One region of the Mesorhizobium sp. B3-1-7 genome, then DNA from elsewhere that is predicted to be linked to it. Evidence: riboswitches for the same ligand, from Rfam matches in the RefSeq annotation. Region 1 holds a riboswitch; each other region holds the start of a gene.

Region 1 (7,468 bases):
CTGCATGGTGACGAAGGTGATCGCCAGCACCAGCGGGATGGCAACCGCCACGACGACGCCGGGGCGCCAGCCGAGCGCCAGCAGTGACACGGCAAGCACGATGGCGATCGCTTCGCCGAGGCTCTTGGTGAATTCGCCGACGGATTCTTCCACGACATGCGACTGGTCCGCGACCATGCCGAGCTCGGCGCCGAGCGGCAGCTCGGCCTCCATCTCATGCATCTTCTCCTTGACGTTTTCGCCCAATGCCAGCGCGTCGCCGCCTGCCGTCATCGAGACGGCGATGCCGACCGCTGGCTTGCCGTTGAAGCGGAACATCGGCTGCGGCGGGTCGGAATCGGCGCGCTTGACCTCGGCGACGTCGCCCAACCGGAAGTAATGGCCGTTGGCGTAGAAGTTGATCGCCTTCAGGCTCTCTTCCGACGTGAAGGAACCGGACACGCGGATGGCGATGCGCTCGGGACCGGCGTCGACCGTGCCGCTCGGCGTCAGCGCGTTCTGCGCCTGCAATGCCTGCGTCAGCGTGCCGACGTCGAGGCCGAGCGCCGCCACCTTCTGGGTCGAGAATTCGAGATAGATCTTCTCGTCCTGCTGGCCGATCAGGTCGACCTTGGCGACGTCCTTCACCGTGAGCAGCCCGGCGCGCAGGCTGGTCGCCATATCCTTCAGCTCGCGATGGCTGAGGCTGTCGGAGGTGAGCGCGTAGATCAGCGAATAGGTGTCGCCGAACTCGTCGTTGAAGAACGGGCCTTGCACCCCCGACGGCAGCGTCGGCTTGATGTCGTCCAGCTTCTTGCGCACCTGGTACCAGAGCGGCTGCACCTCGTCGCCGGCAACAGTGTCCTTCAGGTTGACGAAGACGACGGATTCGCCCGGCTTGGTGTAGCTCTTGACGTAGTCGAGATCGGGCAGTTCCTCGAGCTTCTTCTCGATGCGGTCGGTGATCTGTTCGACCGTGTCGCTGGTGCTGGCGCCTGGCCACATCGTCTTCACCACCATGGTCTTGATGGTGAAGGGCGGGTCCTCCTCGCGGCCGAGACCGCGATAGGCGTAGAGGCCGGCGAGTGCGGCCGCGATCATCAGGTAGACGATGAAGCTGCGGTGGCGCAGCGCCCATTCGGAAAGATTGAAGCTGGTCATGATGCAAAGCCCTCTCAGCGCGCGCGAAGGCGCGTTCCGCCGGCTTCTGCCGGCTGGCGAAAACAAGTGATGGTTTGGGTCCGGTCAGCGCCCGCCATTTGGCGGGCGCCGCGGCAAGTCAGGCCAGGCTGTGCATGGTGCCCGGTACGCGGTATGGCGCCCGCTCGGCCGTCCTTGGTTTGATGGCGAGGCCGGCGAGGTAGCGCTGGAAGCTCGCCGCCTCCTGCACCGGCGAGGCGAGCGCGACATGCCCGTCCGGCCTCACCAGATAGGCGGCGTCGCGCTGCAAGGCGGCTTTCGCGGCGGTTTCCGACCAGGCGAAGCCGTGAACCGGAATGCCGGTCGATGCCAGCATGGCCCGGAATTCCGCATTGACCTCGCCATAGACATGCACCTGCCAGTCCAGCGAGCGCAGCGGCTCGAAATTGTCGCTGCTTGGCATCGGCACATAGGGCAGGCGGTCGCCGCCGCTGATCTTTCCCGCTGTGCCCGAGCTGATCGGGCCGGCGCGGTACTGGATCGCCGCCTGCGAGATGACGCCGAAGAAGGCGCGCGAGCCGTATGACGTGTGCAGCGCGATGTTCAGGATCTTCGGCATCAGATAGCGCCGGAACAGGCCGACGAGCCGCGAGCGGCTGGTGGCGATGCGGAACGCCTGGTCCGTGCTCTCGATCAGTCTGTGGGCGAAGGCGATGCGCTCCGGCTCATAGCTGTCGAGCAGGCGCGGATCGGCGCGGCCCTGGACGACGGCAGCGAGCTTCCAGGCAAGGTTCACCGCATCGCCCATGCCGGTGTTCATCCCCTGTCCGCCGGCCGGGCTGTGGATGTGGCCAGCGTCGCCGCAGAGGAACACACGGCCGACGCGAAAATTCTCGGCGACGCGATGATGGACCCGGTAGGTCGAGAACCAGTTGACCTCGTCGACCGTTACGCCGGTGTCGCGCTCGACGTCGGCGCGTATCGCCTCGAAGCTGATCGTCTCGTCCGCCTCATGCGCCTTCGGCACGATGCCGATCAGCCGGATCGAACCCGACTGCCGGACCGGCATGACGATGGCAAAACCGTAGGTGCTGATGGTCGTGTCCATGCCGTTGCGGGTGATGTCGCCACGGCCTTTCACGTCGACGACGTAGAAGGACTGTTCGTAGGCGCCGCCGGGAAAGCCGATATTCAGCCCGTGGCGCACTGTGCTGTGGGCGCCGTCGCAACCGGCGAGGTAGTTGGCGACGACGGTTTCCGTCTGGCCTTCCTTGCTCAGCGTCGCGATGACCGCGTGGCCCTTGTCCTGGAAAGCGATGAGCTCCGTGCCGCGCTCCACCTCGACGCCGGCGCGCTCCAGATGCGTGATCAGCACGCGCTCGTGGATGTCCTGCGGCAGCGCGAAGGCGAAGGAATAGGGGCTGATGCCGCGGCCGAAATCGGCGAGCGGGAGTCTCGCGGCGACGCCTGCCGGCGTGTGCACGGTGAGCTGTTCGATCTTCACGCCCGCTGCAAGCACGTCGTCGACGATGCCGATCTGACGGTGGAATTCCAGCGTGCGCGCCTGGACGGCCAGCGCGCGCGAGGTTTCGCCGGGAGCGGCGGCCTTGTCGAAGATGCGCACCGGAACGCCGAGCTTGGTCAACCAGAGCGCGAGCGTCAGCCCGGTCGGGCCGGCGCCGGCGATGAGGACCTTGGTCTTTGACATGGTCATTTTCCTTCTCCCTCAACGATACGGACTTTTTCGTGTTCCCGCAGCCGGTTTACGCCGGCAGTGACGACCCGGTCGCCCTTGGTGAGCCCGGCACTGACGACTACGCGGTCGGTCTCGTAGCGGGCGATGGTGACCGGCTTGAGCTCGACAGCCGACGAGGCCGACACCACCCAGACGGCGGGCTTGCCTTCCTTGTCGAACAGCGCGCTGCCCGGCAGCAGCACGACAGGAGCGCCGGCGATCTCGACGCGGCCGGCGACACTTGCGCCGAAGCGCATCTCGTCAGGCGCATTCTCGAGCGAAACCTTCACCTGGAAGGTGCGGGTGGCGGCGTCGGCCATCGGCGCTATCTCGCGCACAGTGCCGGCGGTCGACACCGCCGGATTGCTGAGCAGCGAGACGGTGACGGCGGGTATCTTTCGACCGCGCCGGTCGCTGGTAAAGGCTGCTTCCGCGATAGAGAACACCGCGTCGCGGCTCTCCGGATCGGCGACGCGTACCACCATCTGCCCAACATTGACCGATTGGCCGGCCTCGGCGCCGGTGGCGGTGACGATGCCGTCGAATTCGGCCCGGAGCTCGGTGTAACCGAGCTGGTCCTTGGCCATCGCGAAGGCGATGTTCGCCGATTTCAGCTTGGCCTCGGCCGAGCGCAGATTCTTTAGCGTCGCGTCATGGTTGGCGCGTGTCGTGAAACCCTTGGCGAGCAGCGCGCTGATACGCGCTTCGGCGGCGCTGGCTTCCACCAGCACGGCCTCGGCCGCTGTCACATCGGCTTCCGCGCTGGCCAGCCGGTTTCGATAATCCTGGTCGTCGACCCGGGCGAGCACCTCGCCCTTTTTCACCGTGGCGCCGACCTCGGCGGTGCGCTGGATGAGCTTGCCGGAAACGCGAAGACCGAGATCGCTCTCCAGCCTCGGCTTGATCTCGCCGATGGCGACGCGGTTATCCGCGACGGGTTCCGGCGAGACCGAAACTGCCTTGACCAGCTTGGTTTCGGGCGTGCCCGGCGCGACGTTCGATGCTTCGCTTCTGGCGCCGTGCCAGACCATCACGGCACCGCAAGCGAGCGCGGCGATCGAGCCGGCGACAAGGCGGCGCCTGAGCGGCTTGTTGTGCCCAAGAGGACTGTTGTGAAAACGTGCGGCAATCATGTTGTCTCCATGCCCAAGGTTGCGGCCGCGCTTGGGAGGACGCGGCGGCCGGGAAACTGCGTTGGCTGGCAGGGGATCAAGGCGTTGCAACCTGTCTTTCGCCAGCCCGATCTTTTTGCGATTTCGGCTCCGGCAAATCCCGAACGGTTTCTGAAAATTTTCCGATGTTTGGGTGAGACGGCGCGAGGAGGGATTGACTGCTACGCATTCGCTGGTATGTAACGTTATTACATATCATAACGAGAATCGAACCACGAATGCATTTCTCCAGGCAGGTCGCTTCACGCGGTGATGAACGCGCGCAGAAGCCGTTGCGACTCGCGCGCGGACAACCTACGATGGCTGCGTCATGGTCCCCGAGCCGCAAGGCGAGGGGTGAAAAGGGAACACGGTGAGATCCGGTCTGGATTGAACCCGTGGCTGCCCCCGCAACTGTGAGCGGCGAGCTCCATCCGAAACGCCACTGGCCGGCAAGGCTGGGAAGGCGGATGGCGCAACGACCCGCGAGCCAGGAGACCTGCCATCGACATGAGTTGACCGGACGGGGTGTGCCGGGAGGAGACGCGGGCACCGGTCTTGTCGGCCGGCTCGTCCAGCATCCTTCCGTCGCCATTTTGGAAAGTGACGGAAATGTTGGACGCCTCGAGAGCAATTCCAGGAAAAGTGTGTAGCGGTTTTCCGTCTGGAATTGCGTCAAAACAAAGAGATAGAGCGGTTCGCCGTTTCCGTGAAACGGTGAAACGCTCGAGCCATCGCATCATCGTCTGTTCGCTGTGCCGCGATACCGTGACCGGGCTGAGGTCCGGCGAGGGTTTGTGCGCCGACCTGCGCTCCAGGCTTTCCTTGCAGCCGGCGCCTTCCTTTGCCATCGAGACCATCGACTGCATGGCCGGTTGCGCGCGGCCGCTCACCGTGGCCTTCATGGCGCAAGGCAAAGCCACCTATCTCTTCGGTTCCATCGACAGGGGCACCGACGCCGGCGCGCTGGTCGAATTTGCCAGGCTCTATGCCTCGCTGCCCGACGGCTGGTGCAATTCCGGCCAGCGCCCGGCAAGGATCGCCGGCAAGATACTGGCGCGCATCCCCGCCGCGGGTAAGGCCAGGGAGCAAGTCCGGTGAGCGCGCCCCTGCTTGAAGCCCGCGATCTGGGCGCCACGGCAAACGGCCGGACGCTGGTCGAGGATGTCAGCCTATCGCTGGCGGCGGGTGAGCGCCTCGCCATCATCGGCCCGAACGGCGCCGGCAAGACGACTCTGCTGCGCATGTTGTGCGGGGCGTTGTCGCCGAGCCACGGCGAGGTTCGCCTGGCCGGCCGCCGGCTGGACAGGATCACCGCCGCCGAGCGGGCGCTCAGCATCGCCGTCGTCGGCCAGACGGATCAGCCGGATCCACGGCTGGCGCTCATCGACTATGTCGAGCTTGGCCGCGTCCCGCATGCCGGCCTGAGGCGCCGGCACGACGACCGCGACATCGTCGTCGAAGCACTGCGCCGGACCGGGCTCTTGCCACTGCTCGCGCGCAGCATCGGCTCGCTCTCCGGCGGCGAGCGCCAGCGCGCGCAGCTCGCCCGTGCCATCGCGCAAGAGCCGAAGATCCTGTTCCTCGACGAGCCGACCAACCACCTTGACCCGCGCGCCCGCGCAGAACTGCTCGAACTGGTGGCCGAATTCAGCATGACCGTGGTCGCCGTGCTGCACGATCTCGCCTTGGTGGCGCCCTTCGCCACCAACGTCGCGGTGATGAGCAACGCCCGGCTGCACGCGCTGGCACCGCCGCGCGAGGCGCTGGCGCAGCCGCATATCCGCGAGGTTTTCGGCATCGACGTGCTGCGCCTGCGGCACCCGACCGAGGACCGCGAGCTCACCGTCTTCGAGCTGCCCACGCGCGCTTCCTCGCCATCCTGAACCTGCCCAACCCAAACAAGGAGCACCATCCCGTGAAACGCCTCGCTTTGTCGTTTGCCTTCTCGCTTCTCGCCTCGGCCGCCTTCGCCTTCCCGGTCACCGTCGACAGCTGCGGCAAGGCGCTCACCTTCGATGCACCGCCAAAACGCGCCGTCATCCAGGACCTCAACATGGCCGAGATGGCCTTCGCGCTGAAGCTGCAGCCGTCGATCGTCGGGCTTACCGGCATCACCGGCTGGTACAAGGTCGGCCCCGAGTTCAAGGCGGAGCAAGGCTCCATCCCGGAGCTGGCGCCAAAATATCCGACGCTGGAAAACCTGGTCGCCGTGCAGCCGGATTTCTTCTTCGCCGGCTGGTATTACGGCATGAAGCCGGGCGGCGAGGTCACGCCCGACACGCTCGCCCCGCACGGCATCAAGACGCTGGTGCTGACCGAAAGCTGCGTCCATCTCGACAAGAACCGGCCCGCCGCCTCGATGGACTTGCTCCATGGCGACGTCGAGAAGCTCGGCAAGATCTTCGGCAAGGAGACGGAGGCCGAAAAGCTGGTCGCCGGCTGGAAGGCTGAGCTTGCCGATATCACCGCCAAGGTCGGCGACCGCAAGGGCACGCGCGTGTTCCTCTACGATTCCGGCGAGGACAAGCCCTTCACCGCCGGCAAGTTCGCCATTCCCAACGCCATGATCGCAGCCGCCGGCGGCGAAAACATCATGGCCGACATGGAGACGAGCTGGGGCAACACCGACTGGGAGACGGTCGCCTCGCGCAATCCACAGTTCCTCATCCTGCTCGATTACCAGGACGGCGGCGGCTACAGGAAGCTGCTCGATTTCCTTAAAGTCCATCCGGCGATGAAGGAGACGGACGCCGTCAAGAACGAGCGGTTCGTCGCGCTGCGCTACGCCGAGCTGACGCCCGGACCCGCAAATATCGAGGCGATCGGCAAGATCGCCAGGGCCATGCATCCGGAAGCGTTTTAGGTTTGACGCACGGATGAGCCGGAGTGTTGCCGTTGATGGATAGCCTGCCTAGGAGAATGGCGAAAACGCTCCTCACTTCGTCATCCACGGGCGAAGCAAGGAGCGAAGCGACGCGGCGCAGACCCGAGGATCCATTCCGTGACTTTCGAGCGTTGCAACGGCGTAGAATTCTGCGCCGCCGCATTTCGCGAGCAAGCTCACGGCATGGATTCCAGGGTCTCCGTGACGGAGCTTCGCTCCTGCTTCGCCACGGAATGACGAAGTCGCGAATACCTCGGCTGATCCCGAACGCCAGTATCGCTGCGGCAGGTCCCGGACGGTGAACCTGCGCCATACCCCATTCTTCCTGGCAATGGTGCTGGGCGCGGCGCTGCTGGTCGCGCTCGGGCTGCTTTCGATCGCCTATGGCTCGACGCTGATACCTCTGCGCCAGGTCGTCGGCGCGCTGGCGCATGCGGCCGGACTGGGCAGCCAGAGCCCATCCGGCCCGGTCGGCAGCATCGTCGTCGACCTGAGGCTGCCGCGCACGTTGCTGGCGATCGCCGTCGGCGCCGGCCTTGGCGTGGTCGGCGCGCTGCTACAGACGGTCACTCGCAA
Region 2 (7,468 bases), on a different contig from region 1:
GCTCGGTGACGCTCAGGATCGACACCGAAGGCGCAAGCTCCCTTGCCAATGAAGGACTCTACAGCGACGGCGCGCTGGTCGGGCGCATTACGTCGGGAGGCTATGGCTACGCGCTCGGGCATGACGTGGCGCTGGCGCTGCTGCCCGAGCGTTTTTCCAAACCCGGCACGAAGCTTGACGTCGCGATCCTGGGCGAATGGAGGGCCGCCGAAGTGATCGCGGATTCGCCTTACGACCCGACCTCGGCCAAGGCGCGGATGTAATAGGCGGGGCCTGCAAAGGCCCCGCTGCCGACGTGTCCTTCGGAGGGAAGCCCGTATGCGTATCGACCGCATCAACGTCTATTCGGCGCAACTGCCGGTTAAAGGCGGTGTCTACCGGATGGCCAGCGCCGACGTGGAGGCGCTCGACTCCACACTGGTCGAAATCGTCACCGATGATGGTTTCGCCGGCTGGGGCGAGACCTGTCCGATCGGCCCGGTCTACCAACCGCATCATGCGCTTGGCGCCCGCGCCGCGATGGCCGAAATCGCGCCGGGCCTGATCGGCTCGGAGGTCGCCTCGATCAGGCAGCTGGCGAAACAGATGGACGAGCGGCTTAGCGGGCACGGCTACGCCAAGGCCGCGTTCGATATGGCGTTCCTCGACCTGCTCGGCCAGAAGCTCGGCGTGCCGGTCTCGACGCTTTTGGGCGGCGCGCTGACCGACCGCGTGCCGGCCTATTATTCGCTGATCGTCGGGGCGCCGGACGAGACGGCGCGGATCGCCGCCGACAAGGTGAAGGCCGGCTATCCGCGGCTGCAGGTCAAGATCGGCGGGCGCAACTTGGAAGAGGACGTGGCCGTCGTCCACAAGGTCTGGGAAGCGGTCGGCTACAAGGCTCGGCTAGCTGTCGACGCCAACCGAGGCCTGACGGTCGCCGCCGCGATCCACCTCGACCGGCTCTGCCAGCAAATCCCCTTCGTCTTCGAACAGCCCTGCAACACGATGGACGAGGTCGCGACGCTGAAGGGCCGCGTGACGCATCCGGTCTATCTCGACGAAAGCACCGAGGACCAGAACGCCGTGCTGAGGGCCATCTCGCTCGGCATCGCCGACGGCTTCGGCTTCAAGGTGACGCGCCTTGGCGGCCTCACCAAGATGACGACGGTGCGCGACCTCTGCGCCATCCGCTCGCTGCCGCACAGCTGCGACGACGCCTGGGGCGGCGACATCATCGCGGCGGCCTGCGTGCATCTGGCCGCCACGGTCGAGCCGCGCCGCATGGAAGGCGCCTGGATCGCGCAGGAATACATCAAGGGCCATTTCGACGTGAAGCACCCGGTCGTCATCAAGCAAGGTCACATCGCCGTATCACAACGGCCGGGGCTGGGCGTGAAACCGGAGCCCGGCATGTTCGGCAAGCCTGTGGCGATATATGGGCCGTAAGCGGACGCGCACAACCAATCTGAGCGGCCAAGCGCCAAGCCACGAATGTCGGGGCTCAGCCCTACGCGATTGTCACTTCAGGCCGGGCGTTTCGACCGGCTGCGCGCATCAGCCGATCACCTTCGCGATGCCACGGATCGTTCCGCCATGTCCCGCGTTCTTGTGACACGCAAGGAGGAACGGCGATGGACGACGATCGGACCGAGAAGATCAGGCAACGGGCCTATGAGATCTTTCAACGCGAGGGCGGCATCCTTGGCAATCACGAACGGCACTGGCATCAGGCGGAGTTGGAGATCGACCGCGAGGCCGCCATGCCGCTGACGGCAGGCGATGCGCTGCCCGAAACGCGCGAGATCGACAGCGCGGATGTGCTGACGGTCGAGGCGCTTGCCATGCGCACCGGCATTTCCGGCGACGAGGCGCAGGAACTGCTCGACCGGCTGGGCAACGACCGCGCGGCGATCGAGCAAGCGGCACGGAGCCTCAAGGCAAAGCGGCAGCGCTGACCCGCTGAAGATGCTCTATTTGCGCTCCACGGTGAGCACGACAGGCATGCCCCAAGGCACGTTCCTTGGCGCCTGCAGGCAGGGAAACCTTGCCTTCCGACACCTGGGCCTCCCACCACGCGTAGTGTTTCAGCCTGTAGCTGCCCGAGCGCACGCTGAGATCGGCGATGGGATCGCCGTCGAGATTGAGCGCGGTCTTGATGTCGAGTCCTGCTTTCAGCCGGAAGGTCGCCAGCCTATCCACGGAGAAGAAGGCTTCCTTGGTCGAGCCGACGATGATGCGGCCCTGACCGTCCTCGGCGATGAAGGTGCGGTTCGCCAGCCAGTTGCTCTTTGCGCGCGTTGTTGCCGCCATCCTCGCCGATCAGCAGCGGATAGGACACCATCGCATTTTCGGCCCCCTCCAGAACCGCTCGCCAGGCGCGGCCGGCAAGGTCGACCACGTGCGTGCCGCATGGGTGGCACTCTCCATCCGGGTTGACAGGACAGACGCGCCGCCCTAGCTTTCGCGTTAGTGACCACTAACGCGAAATACTGGACAGCGCTCGGCGATCCGACGCGACGCACGATCTTCGAACTGCTGGTCGACCGCCCCAGCTCGGTCAGCGGGCTCGCCAATGCACTGCCCGTGACGCGGCCGGCGGTCTCGCAGCATCTGAAGGTTCTCAAGGATGCCGGGCTGGTGGCCGACACGCGCTCGGGCAAGGAACGCATCTACCGTATCGACCCGGACGGCCTCGCGGCTTTCCGGGCGGAGATCGACCACTTCTGGGTGAAGACGCTCGCGGCTTACGCGCGGCTTGTCGAGCAACCGACGGAGGACGAAACATGATCAAGCAGCCGGCACCCGCGCCCGTGAAACATTCCGTCGTCGTCGCGGCGCCGATCGCACGCGCCTTCAAAGTGTTCACCGAGGATTTCGGCAGCATCAAACCGCGCGAGCACAATCTGCTCGCCGTCCCGATCGCGGAAACGATCTTCGAGCAGCGGGTCGGCGGCCACGTCTACGACCGTGGCGTCGATGGCTCAGAGTGCCGCTTCGCCCGTGTGCTGGCCTACGATCCGCCGAACCGGCTGCTTCTGAGCTGGGACATCAGCCCGCGCTGGCAGATCGAAACCGACCTCACCCGCACAAGCGAGTGGGAAGTCCGCTTCACGGCCGAGGCGGAAAACCGCACCCGCGTCGAAATCGAGCACCGCCATATCGAGCGGCATGGCCAAGGCTGGGAAAGCGTGCGCGGCGGGGTCGACAGCGATCAGGGCTGGCCGCTCTACCTGCAGCGGTTCCAGAACCTCTTTTCCTGGGCAGCCTGACAGCACCACCCGGTACCGAAGGGCTTGGCCCGCACGACAGCCATTGGAAGGAGCGCGGAAAATGGAAGCTTATTGGCTGAGCACGCTCGGCGTGCTTGCGCTCTGTCTCCTGTCGGTGGCGCTGGCGGTCTATTCCGGCTCATCCAAGGGATTTGCGGGCAAGCTTTCGGGTCCGGTCGTCCCGGCGGACGACGACAACCGTCTCTACCGGATCGACCGCGTCCACATGAATTCGGTCGAGGCGCTGGCCCCTTTCGTCGTGCCCGTGATGCTGGCGATGATGGTCGGTGTCGGCCCGGTGACGCTCGCCGTGCTTGTCTGGGTTCACCTGGCGATACGCCTCGTACACATGGTCATCTACCTGCGTGGGGGAAACGCCGCCAAGGGCGGCAGCGTCAGGACGATCCTCTATGTCTCTGGCGCGCTGGTCACGTTTGTTCTCATCCTCGTGACGGGGTGGGCGGCGCTTCGCTGAGCAGCTTTCGCTTCGGCCGCGCATCAGTCCTTCGGCGCGTTGCTGTAGAGCGCCACGCCGACGCGGTCGTTGCGCCGCCACCGCACCAAAGCGCGATAGACCGTATCGTCGGCCGGGACCTCGAGCAGGAAGCGGTCCGGGATCTCCACATCGGCGCCGACGCGCAATTCCGCACCTTGCTCGTGTTGATTTCTGACCGAGCAGCCGATCCTGACGCCGGCGGCGATGATCGTGGCTTCCTTGAGCACGAATTCGCGCGCATGAAGACGGCGCTCGGTCTCGGGAAAATTGGCCATATCCGGCGGGCTCCTCAGGCAAGGCTCTCCTCGCAACAGGGCAGCACCATAGCAGCGAGGCGTTTCCGTTCCGTTAGCAATCACTGAAACGCGGAACGGCAGCTTCATAGGCCGACCGCATTCATCGGGATCTTTCATGCCCAGAGGGTTCAACCAGAGACGATGACCCCGCTCGTGTGCAGCACCCAGCGGCGGCCGTCGCTGCGGAATTCGGTGAGCGACAGCGGCTCGATGTCGATCTTCCAGACCGAGGAAAGCGGCGCGCCCAGAACATGCACCATGGCCGCGCGGATCGGCAGGGCGTGCGTGAGCGCGATGGTATGACCGCTCTCGGAAGCCAGGCGCTCCATCAGCGCGGCGCCGCGCCGGGCGACGGCGGCAAGCGATTCGCCGCCATGGGGCGCCACTTCCGCATCGGCGAACCAGGCCGCCATGCCTTCCGGATCTTCTGCCTGCACCTCCTCGAAGCCTTTGCCGGCCCAGCGCCCGAAATCCTGTTCGCCAAGCAGCGGCTCGACCGTCGCCGCCAGGCCGAGCGCCTCCGCCGTCTGCCGCGCGGCAAGCGCCGGACTTGTCCAGACGCGGTCGGCGCGGCGCAGCGAAGCGGCCAGCGCGCCGGCACGCTCGAAGGCTCGCGGCTCCGGCGCCTCGTCACTCGGAAAACGCCCCTTGCGCGTGGCCTGCGTCGCGCCGCTTGCGATCATCGTCAGGCGGGCGAGCATCCCAAAACTCCGTGGTCCAGTGAAATTTCGGCCGCGCGAAGCCGTGTTGGCCATTACATGTCGTTGACAGGCGAACGAAGTGCTGACAAGTGTTTTAGCGCTATACGGGATTGGAAGCTGGTGCGAGTCCGGCACGGTCGCGCCACTGTGATCGGCACCAGCCGAAAGTCAGGCCTTATTCCGCAGCATTGTTCGATCAACGGGACGCAGTATCCCACGGGAGGTCAATATGTCCGACACCACCTTCGCCCCCAGCTACGGTCCGGTTGCGATTCCGGTTCGCGAGCTTCTGCCGTGGGCCATCTTCGCCGGCCTGCTGTTGATGCTGGCGATCTATTTCGTCGGGGCGGAAGAAGGCGCGACGTCGCTGCTCCGCGGCACCTATGTGCACGAATTCGTGCATGACGGCCGCCACCTGCTCGGCTTCCCCTGCCACTAAGGCGGTTCAGCATCGCTGAACTCGCTTCGATTTTGGTCTAACGCGATTCCGGACGGAAAACCGGCACGCAGTTTTCCTGGAATTGCTGGGTTGGTTTAACGCTATTCCGGACGGAAAACCGCTACGCACTTTTCCTGGAATTGCTTAGAGGGTTAACGACATGGTCGGAAAACTTTTGCTGCGCGGCATGCTTGTCGGGCTGGTTGCGGGGATTCTGGCATTCGCCTTCGCCCGCGTCTATGGCGAGCCGCAGGTCGACAAGGCGATCGCCTTCGAGGAACAGCAGGCCCAGGCGGCCGGCGAGGCGCCGGAGCCCGAGATGGTCAGCCGCGTCACGCAGGCTGGCATCGGTCTCGCAACCGGCGTGCTGGTCTATGGCGCCGCCCTCGGCGGGCTATTCTCGCTGGTCTTCGCCTATGCCTATGGCCGGCTGGGTTCGCTTGGGCCCCGTGGCACTTCGGCGCTCATAGCGCTGCTCGGCTTCCTGGCGGTGATCGTGGTGCCCAGCCTCAAATACCCGGCCAACCCGCCCGCGGTCGGCAATGCCGAGACCATCGGCTACCGCACGGAATTGTTCTTCATCATGATCGTGGTCTCGATCGCGACGATGGTGGCGGCGGTCGGCCTGGCGCAGCGGCTGTGGACCCGGCTCGGCGCCTGGAACGCCTCGATCGTGGCTGGGCTGGCCTTCCTCGTCGTCTTCGCACTGGTGAAGGCAGCCCTGCCCGACATCAACGAAGTACCGGAGAACTTCTCGGCGACGGTGCTGTGGCAGTTCCGCGTCGCCTCGCTCGGCATCCAGCTTGTGCTATGGACCGTCGTCGGGCTCGGCTTCGGCGCGGTTGCCGAGCGCGTGGTCGCGGCGCGCGACCAGCGCAGCCCCGCCCGCCGCTTCGCCTGAAATCCGATGCGTCGACCGCCACGGTTCCTTGCCCTGGCGGCCATTTTCTTTTTGGCGATCGCCCTTTCGATCATGACGGCGGCGGTACCCGCCGAAGCGCATAGCGGATCCTTTGCCCCGCCTCCTCCCGGCATCCAGATCCCGAGCCTGACCCACGGCCAGATGGCCGTGATCGCCCGCCACCGCGGCGAGATCCTCGAGCTCGCCCAGCACCAGACCGCGACCGACCCGACCTTCCGGCGGCTCTACAATCACGGCAACCTGCAATACACCTATTGCCTGTGGGGCCTGATGCCGGGAAGCCTCGCCGACGAGGAGAGCCCCTTCAACGAATGCAGCCACGCCTACCTCGCCACCGCCAAGGCGCTGCTCACCCATATGGCGACGATGCCCTCAGCCGAACGCAACGCGAAAGCACTGATCTCCGATATCGACGCCGACATGGTGCGCAGCGGCGCGTCGTGGATCCTGTGCCAGTATAGCGGCGAGTCTTTCAGCACCGGCGCCGTCGTCGAGCCCAGATGGCGCGACATGGTCTTCCATCTGCCGAGCCTCTGCGTGCTGCTTGCCACGATGGCGGCGCTCGTCGTCGCCGCATGGTCCATCTTCGGCACGCCGCGCGCCCGCGCGGCCTAGCCGAGCGCTGCGCGCTGGCGTAAGCATCGGCAATTGTCCGGTTCCCGGATTCGCAGCCGCCAGCCATGTTCGCCCCCGAAGCCTTCGCCGTCACCGCCGCCTTATGCAGCGCGCTGAGCTCCATGTTCCTGAGCGAGCTCAAGGGCCGCGTTCCCCTGCTCCAGCTTGCCCGCTGGCAGATGCTCGCAACCTTCGTGATGACCGGCTCGGTGTCGTTGGCGATCGGCGGCTGGCACACGATCGGAGCGAGGGAGTTCTGGCTGCTTGCCGGATCAAGCTTCGCAGGCATCAGCATTGCCAGCACGACCTATTTCGCCACCATCTATTCGGTCGGCCCGCGCATCACGGCGCTGCTCTTCTCGCTCACCTCGCCTTTCGCCCTGGCGCTCGGCTATCTCGTGCTCGGCGAAACCATCAGCCGCTGGCAGGCGCTGGGCGTGGCGCTGGCGCTTGCCGGCATCGTGCTTGCAATCGGCATGCCGCGGCGGTTCCTCAAGCGCGGCGACCTCGCGCCGGCGATGCCGGTCGTCACCCCTTCCACCGTGCCGGTCAGCACCGCGCCCGGCCCGCCGCTCACCGGGCGCCTGGGACCAGGCATCATGCTCGGCGTCATGACGGCATTCGGCCAGGCGATCGGCACCCTTTTGGCGCGGCCGGCCATGGCCGCCGGCGTCGAGCCGTTCAGCGCCATGGCGCTGCGCTCGGGCCTTGCCGTGATCCTGTTCATCGCGCTCGCCGCGACGCCGTT
Region 3 (7,468 bases), on a different contig from region 1:
CGGCAGCGTAGCGAGGAAGGTGGTGTCGAAAGCGCCGCAATGGGTGGCGCCGTCGGCGCCGACGAAACCGGCGCGGTCGATGGGAAAGCGCACCGGCAATTTCTGGATCGCAACGTCGTGGACGACCTGGTCGTAGGCGCGCTGCAGGAAGGTGGAATAGATGGCGGCGAAGGGCTTGTAGCCTTCGGTGGCCAGCCCGGCGGCGAAGGTCACCGCATGCTGCTCGGCGATGCCGACATCGAAGGTCCGCAGCGGAAATATCTCGCCGAACAGGTCGAGGCCGGTGCCGCTCGGCATGGCGGCGGTGATGGCGACGATACGGTCGTCCTCACGCGCTTCCTGGATCAGGCTTTCGGCGAACACCTTGGTGTAGGCGGGCGCGTTGGCCGGCGCCTTGGCCTGCGCGCCGGTGATGACGTCGAACTTGTTGACGCCGTGATATTTGTCGGCCGCGGCCTCCGCCGGCGCGTAGCCCTTGCCCTTCTGGGTCACGACATGGACCAGCACCGGGCCTTTGCCGTTGTCGCGCACGTTCTTCAGCACCGGGATCAGATGTTCGAGATTGTGCCCGTCGATGGGGCCGATGTGATAGAAACCGAGCTCCTCGAACAGGGTGCCGCCGGTGACGTAGCCGCGCGCATGCTCGACCGCCCGGGTGATGGCGCGGTCGGCGCGCTTGCCGAGATAGGATGTCAGCTTCTTGCCGAAATCGCGCAGGCCGAGATAGGCCTTGCCGGAGGCGAGCCTGGCCAGATAGGCGCTCATGGCGCCGGTCGGCGGCGCGATCGACATGTCGTTGTCGTTGAGGATGACGATCAGCCGGGCGTCGAGCGCGCCGGCATTGTTCAGCGCCTCGAAGGCCATGCCGGCCGACATCGAGCCGTCGCCGATGACGGAAATCACATTGTTGCGGCCGCCCGACAGGTCGCGCGCCATGGCCATGCCGAGGCCGGCCGAGATCGAGGTCGACGAATGCGCGGCGCCGAACGGGTCGTATTCGCTCTCGGCGCGCCGGGTGAAACCGGAGAGGCCGCCCTCCTGGCGCAGCGTGCGGATGCGGTCGCGGCGGCCGGTCAGGATCTTGTGCGGATAGGCCTGATGGCCGACGTCCCAGATCAGCCGGTCTGCCGGGGTGTCGAAGACATAATGCAGGGCAACCGTCAGCTCGACGACGCCGAGGCCGGCGCCGAGGTGGCCGCCCGTCTGCGAGACGGCGTCGATAAGCTCGGCGCGCAGTTCCGCGGCAAATTGCGGCAGCGCGCCCTCATCGAGCGTCCGCAAATCCGCCGGAATGCGGACCTTGTCGAGCAGCGGCGTGTCTGGCTTCACTCGGGCGCGTCCTGCCTTATCGATCGAACACGGCGCTATCAGCAGATTGCGCCATAATCATGCGCGGAATAGGCCGCCGGCGGACGAATGTAAATGCGCGCCAGTGACGCGCCGACGACGCCTATCCTAACCTTCGGGCAACGGGATAAACTCTTCCTCATCGCCGGGAACGATATCGAAGCGGCCTGTCTTCCATTCCTGCTTGGCCTGTTCGATGCGTTCCTTGGAGGACGAGACGAAATTCCACCAGATGTAGCGCTTGGAGCCGAGCGAAGCCCCGCCGAACAGCATGAAATGCGCGCCGCGCTCGGAGGAAACGACGATCTCCTCGCCCGGCTTGAACACCAGGAGCCGCTCGGCCGGGAAAATATCGCCTGCGATCGAGACTTCGCCTTCCAGTGTGTAGATGGCGCGCTCCTCGGCATCGGCCGGGATCTTCACGCTCGCGCCCGACGCTAAGCGCAGATCGGCATAAAGCGTGTCCGAGGCGGTCGCCACGGGCGAGCGCAGGCCTGAGAATTCGCCGATGACGACGCGGCCGCTGACGCCCTCGGCATCGATCTGCGGCAAGCGGGCCACCGATGTGTTCGCGAACACCGGGGCAATTTCCTCCTTGCCGTCGGGCAGCGCCAGCCAGGTCTGCAGGCCGGAGACCGACATCGGCGCGCCGCGCAACTCCTCCGGCGTGCGCTCGGAATGGACGATGCCGCGCCCGGCGGTCATCAAATTCACGTCGCCCGGCGCGATCACCATTTCAGTGCCGAGCGAGTCGCGATGCCTGATCTTGCCGTCGAACAGGTAGGTGACGGTGGACAGCCCGATATGCGGATGCGGGCGCACGTCGAGCGCATGGCCGGCGCGCAGGATCGCCGGTCCCATGCGGTCGAAGAAGATGAACGGCCCGACCAGACGGCGCTTCGCCGTCGGCAGGGCGCGGCGCACCTCGAAGCCGCCAATGTCCTTGGCGTTGGGGACGACCATCAGCTCGATCTGGTCGCAGGCGAAGGCATCGCCCGGTTCAGGATCGTTTCCCGGAAAAAAGCTCATATCGGATCCTCAGGCGAAACGCAGCGCCGACCTGGCCTTCGCCTTGGCCGCCTCTTCCTCGCGATTGCGCGGTTCCTGGTTGGTTTCGAGCGAATCGATCAATTCGCGCGCGACAGCTGTGATCGCCTCGACGGCATGGTGGAAGGCATGTTCGTTGCGCTTGGAGGGCTTGGTCGAGCCGCTCAGTTTGCGCACGAATTGCAGCGCTGCGTCATGCACTTCGTCATTGGTCGCCGGCGGCTCGAAATTGGCCAGGGTCTTGATGTTGCGGCACATAGCTTGAACTCCTTACCTGCTTTCTTTGCCCCACCGTCGTCCAAATTACTCAGCGTCGAGCGGCTCCGTTCCAACCGGTTTGCCGTCGCGCGACAGCCTGATCTTCTCGACCTTGTCCTCGGCCGCTTTCAGCAGACGGTCGCAATGCGCCTTCAGCGCTTCGCCGCGCTCGTAGATCTTGATCGACTGGTCGAGCGGGACGTCGCCGCGCTCAAGATCATCGACGATCTTCTCCAGCGCGTCGAGCGCCTGTTCGAAGCTCATCGCCTTGACGTCCTCATTGCCTTCCAATGCCATAGCCTATCCCTTCATCAGCCGCCCGACATGGGCGGCGACTGAAAATGCCAGTCCCTGCAGATCGTAGCCGCCTTCCAGCAGGCTGACGAGCCTGTTGGAGCTGTGGCGGCCGGCGCGCTCCATCAATTGCCCGGTCGCCCAGTCGAAATCGTCCTCGGTCAGGTTGATCTCGGCGAGCGGATCGCGGTGGTGCGCGTCGAAACCGGCGGAAATGATGATCAAGTCCGGCGCGAACGCATCGATCGAGGGCAGCACACGCGACAGGAAGGCGTCGCGGAACAGGTCGCTGCCGGTCTGCGGCGCGAGCGGCGCATTGACGATGTTGCCGGCGCCGGTTTCGCTTTTCGCTCCGGTACCGGGATAAAGCGGCATCTGGTGCGTCGAGCAATAGAGAACCGACGGGTCGTCCCAAAAAATGTCCTGTGTGCCGTTGCCGTGGTGGACGTCCCAGTCGACGATGGCGACGCGCTCGACCTGATGCTTCTTCTGCGCGTAGCGGGCGGCGATCGCGGCCGTGTTGAACAGGCAGAAGCCCATCGCGGTGGTCTTTTCGGCGTGGTGACCCGGCGGACGGGCGGCGACGAAGACGTTGGCGGCACGGCCCTCGAAGACGTCGTCCACCGCCGCGTTGGCGCCGCCGATCGCCGTCACCACGGCCTGCCAGCTTTTCGGGCTGGCGCTGGTATCGGCGTCGATCGAGACGATGCCGTTCTCAGGGATCGCCGCGCGCACGCGCTCGACGAAATCCTCGGGATGCGCATAGAGGATCGTTTTCTCATCGCCTTCGGGCGCCTTGACGCGGTCGAGCGCCGAAAAAGCCTCGTCGTCGAGCACGCGTTCGATGGCGCGCAGGCGGTCGGGCCGCTCGGGATGGCCGGGCGGCGTGAGGTGTTCCAGAAAGATCGGGTGCGTGTAGAGACGGGTGGCCATGGCGCCTAATCTAGGCACCGGCGGCGCGGATGACCATGTTTGAAAGCCGAATGGCTGGGGAAAATTGCGCCAGCCCATGTCGCTGGCGCCATTGGCGCGGCGCAAGCTTCGCGGTAAGGTTCTTCGCTGCCTGGTGCCCGCGACGCGGGAGAATCGGGAACACGGTTGAACTCCGTGGCGTGCCCAACGCTGTGAGGGGGACCGCGCCGGCAAAGCCACTGTCGATGACGGGAAGGCGCCGGATGCGGGAGGATCCCGAGCCAGAAGACCGGCCCGGCAGACATGGTTTTCCGCTTGGTCAGGCGGGGGACTGCTTGTCGCAAGGGGAAAAGCGATGACGGCAGCAGCGATCGCCGCGAGCGGCGACGACTTTGACCAATTGGCGCGCGACGCGGTCTATCGGGCGATGTTCACCAGGCGTGACGTGCGCAGCCATTTTGTCCCCGACGACCTCGATGACAGCGTGTTGGCGCGGCTCATCACCGCCGCGCATCATGCGCCGTCGGTCGGCTACATGCAGCCGTGGAACTTCATCGTCATCCGCGACGCAGGCAGACGTCGGCAGGTGCGCGACCTGTTCCTCGCCGCGCGCGAGCAGGAACTGCCGGCGATCGAGGCGGAACGGCAGGCGCTGTACCGCAAGCTTAAGCTCGAGGGCATCTGCGAAAGCGCGCTCAATTTGTGCATCACCTGCGACCGGCAGCGGTCGAAGGATTCGCCGCTCGGGCGCTGGCACAATCCGGAGATGGACCTCTACAGCACCGTCTGCGCGGTGCAGAATTTCTGGCTGGCGGCGCGGGCCGAGGGTGTCGGCGTCGGCTGGGTCAGCATCATCGAGACGGAAGCGCTGAAGCAGCTCTTGTCGATCCCGGAACATGTGACGCCGATCGCCTATCTCTGCGTCGGCCGCGTCTCAGCCTTCGCGCCGAAGCCCGATCTCGAGGCGCATGGCTGGGGCAAGCGCCTGCCGCTGCCGGAGCTTGTGATGAGCGAGACTTTCCGCGGCGCCGGCGAGGCGCCGCTCAAATCGGCGATCGCAAGGCTAATGCATGTCGCGCAAAAGTGACCTCGGTTTTGCGACAACGACATGCATCAAGCAACGACCTAAAGCGCGTCGCGTGAATCCGTTTCGACGCGACGCGCTTTAGGCGGTCCTTCGAAATCCTGATCAAGCGGCCCGGGGCGTATCCCAGCGCGAGCCGCCGCCGAAGGAGCCCAGCGCCTTGTCGCGCAGTTCCCTGAACTTGGATGAGGCCTCGGCCAGCCGGTGGTCCCATTCGGGATTGGGCACCTGGCCCTCGATGGCTTCGAAATAAACCTGCATCAGCGAGGCAATGGCGAAGGGCTCGATGAAGGCCGCCTTGAAGGCCCAGGCAAAGACGATGGCCAGCACGAAAGCCCAGCCGGCAAGCTGACCCGGCATGACCCAGAGGATCGCGGCCGCGGGCGCCAGCATCAACAGGAAGATGACGAAGGACACGCCCCACATGATCGCCGCCAGCCAGACGGCGTTCTTGACCATGTGCTTGCCGTTCTGGGCGTAGAGGACGACACCTTGCCTGGCCGTCTCGAAGGGCGAGTTCGAATTGATGCGGATGTTGTAGCCGAGGATGATCTCGTCGACATAGGTCAGCGAGATACGGATGACGGTGTTGATGAAGCCGACCAGGCCGCTCAGGCCCGGGATCGGCAGGAAGGCGGCTATGCCGCCGATCAGGCCGGTGATGGCGCGGATGGCGCCCTTGACCAGTTGGTCGACGACGAAAAGGATGTTGGCCTCGGCGAAACGCTGGGTGACCACTTCCTTGGCATAGGCGATCTGGTTCTGCCCGTCAGGGACATCGTGGCCGTCTATCAGATGCGCCATGACGGCGATATGGCCCGCCTTCAGCACATAGAGGATGTATTCGCGGATCCAGTAGACGGCGATCGACACGACGCCGAAGCCGACCACGCCGCCCCACAGCGCGAAGGACATCGGCCCGTCGGGATCGGTCGAGATGTGGCCGACGCCGTAGCCGACGCTGGCGCCCGTGCCGGTCGCCATGATGTAGGCGACCGTGATGCCGAAATAGACGATCATGCGAAAGACGATGAACGGCCATGTCCGCATCATGATGGACACCGACTTGGCGATGCTGAAGTCCCACATGCCCCGACTCTCCACACCCCCGCGCATGATCCCGAAAATCGGAATCGATTTCGGGAAGGGCCATGCGCTGAATCAAAGTTTTTACAGCGTCCTTGCGCGTTCAAAGAACGCGCGGCGCTGTAAGAGTTGGCGGTGGAGGATGCGCTCGCCCTATTGATTGTCAATCGCGGCGGGGTTGTGCCGGCCGGAAAGCGGTGCACAACCCGGTGGCTTGGTTACCCAAGCGTGCCGTCAAACCCTCTTGCGCAAGCCTTCGAGCAGTTGCTTGAACGCCGCGATCGCCTTCTTCGACGTCGCTTCGGGATCGTTCGAATTGGCGATGCGCTGCGCGGCCTGGCTGCTGGCGCCATTGATCAGCCGTGAGGTCGTCTCGGGATCAAGCTCTGGAACGACCACCTCCTCGTCCTGCAGCTTCGTCAGATGGTCGGTCATCGAGGCGATACAGGCGCTGGCATTCGGCCACTGCGCCGGGTCGCCGAGCACCGCCGGGCCGTCGCGGAACATGATGCGCTGGATTTCCGGCTCCAGCGCCATTTCGATATAGCTGGTGCATTCATCGACGAAATGCTGCCAGCGGGTCGGCGCCTTCGAAGCCACCTCGTTCACCCGTACAGCCATTTCGCCGTCGATCTCGGCGATCACCGCCTGCAGCAGCCCCTTCTTGTCGCCGAAATGATGGTAGAGCGCGCCGCGCGTCAGGCCGGCCGACGCGGTGAAATCGTCCATCGAGGCCTCGGCGTAGCCGACCGTGCCGAAGGCGTGGCGGGCGGCCGCGATCAGCTTGGCGCGCGTTTCGGCGATCATCTCCTTGCGCGGTCTGTGCATGGCTCTGGCTCTACTAACATACGCCTCGTATGCCAATTGACATACGCAGCGTATGAACTATCTCACATTCATACGCAGCGCATGTAGTTTTAGTATGCAACCTTGTCGAGGAGCAGGATCATGCGAAACCCCTATGCGGACATCTTTCGGGCTCCCGGCACGAAAGGCTTTGCCGCGGCCGCCTTCATCGCGCGGCTGCCGATCGCCATGGCGCCGATCGGCATCGTGGCGATGCTCTCGCAGACGCATGGCGAATATTGGCTGGCCGGGGCGGTCTCCGCGACCTACGCCCTTGTGAATGCTGTTTTGTCACCGCAGATCTCGCGATGGGTGGATCAGCTTGGCCAAAGCGCGATTGCCCTGCCGACCACGCTTGTCTCGGTGCTTGCCTTCACGACATTGATCGTGGCGGCCAACCAGCACTGGCCGGCCTGGACCCTGTTCGGGTCGGCGCTGCTTGCCGCCGCCATGCCCAACATCCCGGCGCTGGTCAGGGCTCGCTGGACCGAGATTTTTCGCGATCGTCCCGAGTTGAGCACCGCCTTCGCGTTCGAATCGGCTGCGGACGAATTGGTTTATGTCGCCGGAGCCTCGCTGTCAGTGGGCTTGAGC

What was found. A riboswitch is a leader RNA that binds a small molecule or an ion and turns the genes downstream of it on or off. The one in region 1 is predicted to bind cobalamin.
Region 2: another riboswitch for cobalamin. It lies ahead of FJ417_RS30775 (CbtB domain-containing protein); the one in region 1 lies ahead of FJ417_RS11910 (DUF1636 family protein).
Region 3: another riboswitch for cobalamin. It lies ahead of bluB (5,6-dimethylbenzimidazole synthase); the one in region 1 lies ahead of FJ417_RS11910 (DUF1636 family protein).

The regions. Positions count from the first base shown of each region.
Region 1 covers NZ_VFTL01000011.1:143,855-151,322, reverse strand. Annotated here, with positions in the region: gene FJ417_RS11925 (efflux RND transporter permease subunit) at 1-1,140, opposite strand, end outside; gene FJ417_RS11920 (FAD-dependent monooxygenase) at 1,259-2,833, opposite strand; gene FJ417_RS11915 (efflux RND transporter periplasmic adaptor subunit) at 2,830-3,987, opposite strand; cobalamin riboswitch at 4,321-4,527, shown strand; gene FJ417_RS11910 (DUF1636 family protein) at 4,723-5,106, shown strand; gene FJ417_RS11905 (ABC transporter ATP-binding protein) at 5,103-5,891, shown strand; gene FJ417_RS11900 (ABC transporter substrate-binding protein) at 5,924-6,871, shown strand; gene FJ417_RS11895 (iron ABC transporter permease) at 7,224-7,468, shown strand, end outside.
Region 2 covers NZ_VFTL01000053.1:22,186-29,653, forward strand. Annotated here, with positions in the region: gene FJ417_RS30730 (FAD-dependent oxidoreductase) at 1-263, shown strand, start outside; gene FJ417_RS30735 (mandelate racemase/muconate lactonizing enzyme family protein) at 319-1,428, shown strand; gene FJ417_RS30740 (DUF2934 domain-containing protein) at 1,614-1,937, shown strand; gene FJ417_RS30745 (hypothetical protein) at 1,915-2,292, opposite strand; gene FJ417_RS30750 (metalloregulator ArsR/SmtB family transcription factor) at 2,452-2,769, shown strand; gene FJ417_RS30755 (SRPBCC family protein) at 2,766-3,251, shown strand; gene FJ417_RS30760 (MAPEG family protein) at 3,313-3,726, shown strand; gene FJ417_RS30765 (PilZ domain-containing protein) at 3,750-4,022, opposite strand; gene FJ417_RS30770 (histidine phosphatase family protein) at 4,172-4,744, opposite strand; adenosylcobalamin (AdoCbl) riboswitch at 4,830-4,973, shown strand; gene FJ417_RS30775 (CbtB domain-containing protein) at 4,974-5,183, shown strand; gene FJ417_RS30780 (CbtA family protein) at 5,344-6,084, shown strand; gene FJ417_RS30785 (hypothetical protein) at 6,136-6,720, shown strand; gene FJ417_RS30790 (DMT family transporter) at 6,786-7,468, shown strand, end outside.
Region 3 covers NZ_VFTL01000010.1:145,412-152,879, forward strand. Annotated here, with positions in the region: gene dxs (1-deoxy-D-xylulose-5-phosphate synthase) at 1-1,329, opposite strand, end outside; gene FJ417_RS11150 (pirin family protein) at 1,456-2,376, opposite strand; gene FJ417_RS11155 (DUF2277 domain-containing protein) at 2,386-2,652, opposite strand; gene FJ417_RS11160 (exodeoxyribonuclease VII small subunit) at 2,698-2,949, opposite strand; gene FJ417_RS11165 (histone deacetylase family protein) at 2,953-3,879, opposite strand; cobalamin riboswitch at 3,994-4,171, shown strand; gene bluB (5,6-dimethylbenzimidazole synthase) at 4,214-4,945, shown strand; gene FJ417_RS11175 (hypothetical protein) at 5,048-6,031, opposite strand; gene FJ417_RS11180 (TetR/AcrR family transcriptional regulator) at 6,263-6,856, opposite strand; gene FJ417_RS11185 (MFS transporter) at 6,977-7,468, shown strand, end outside.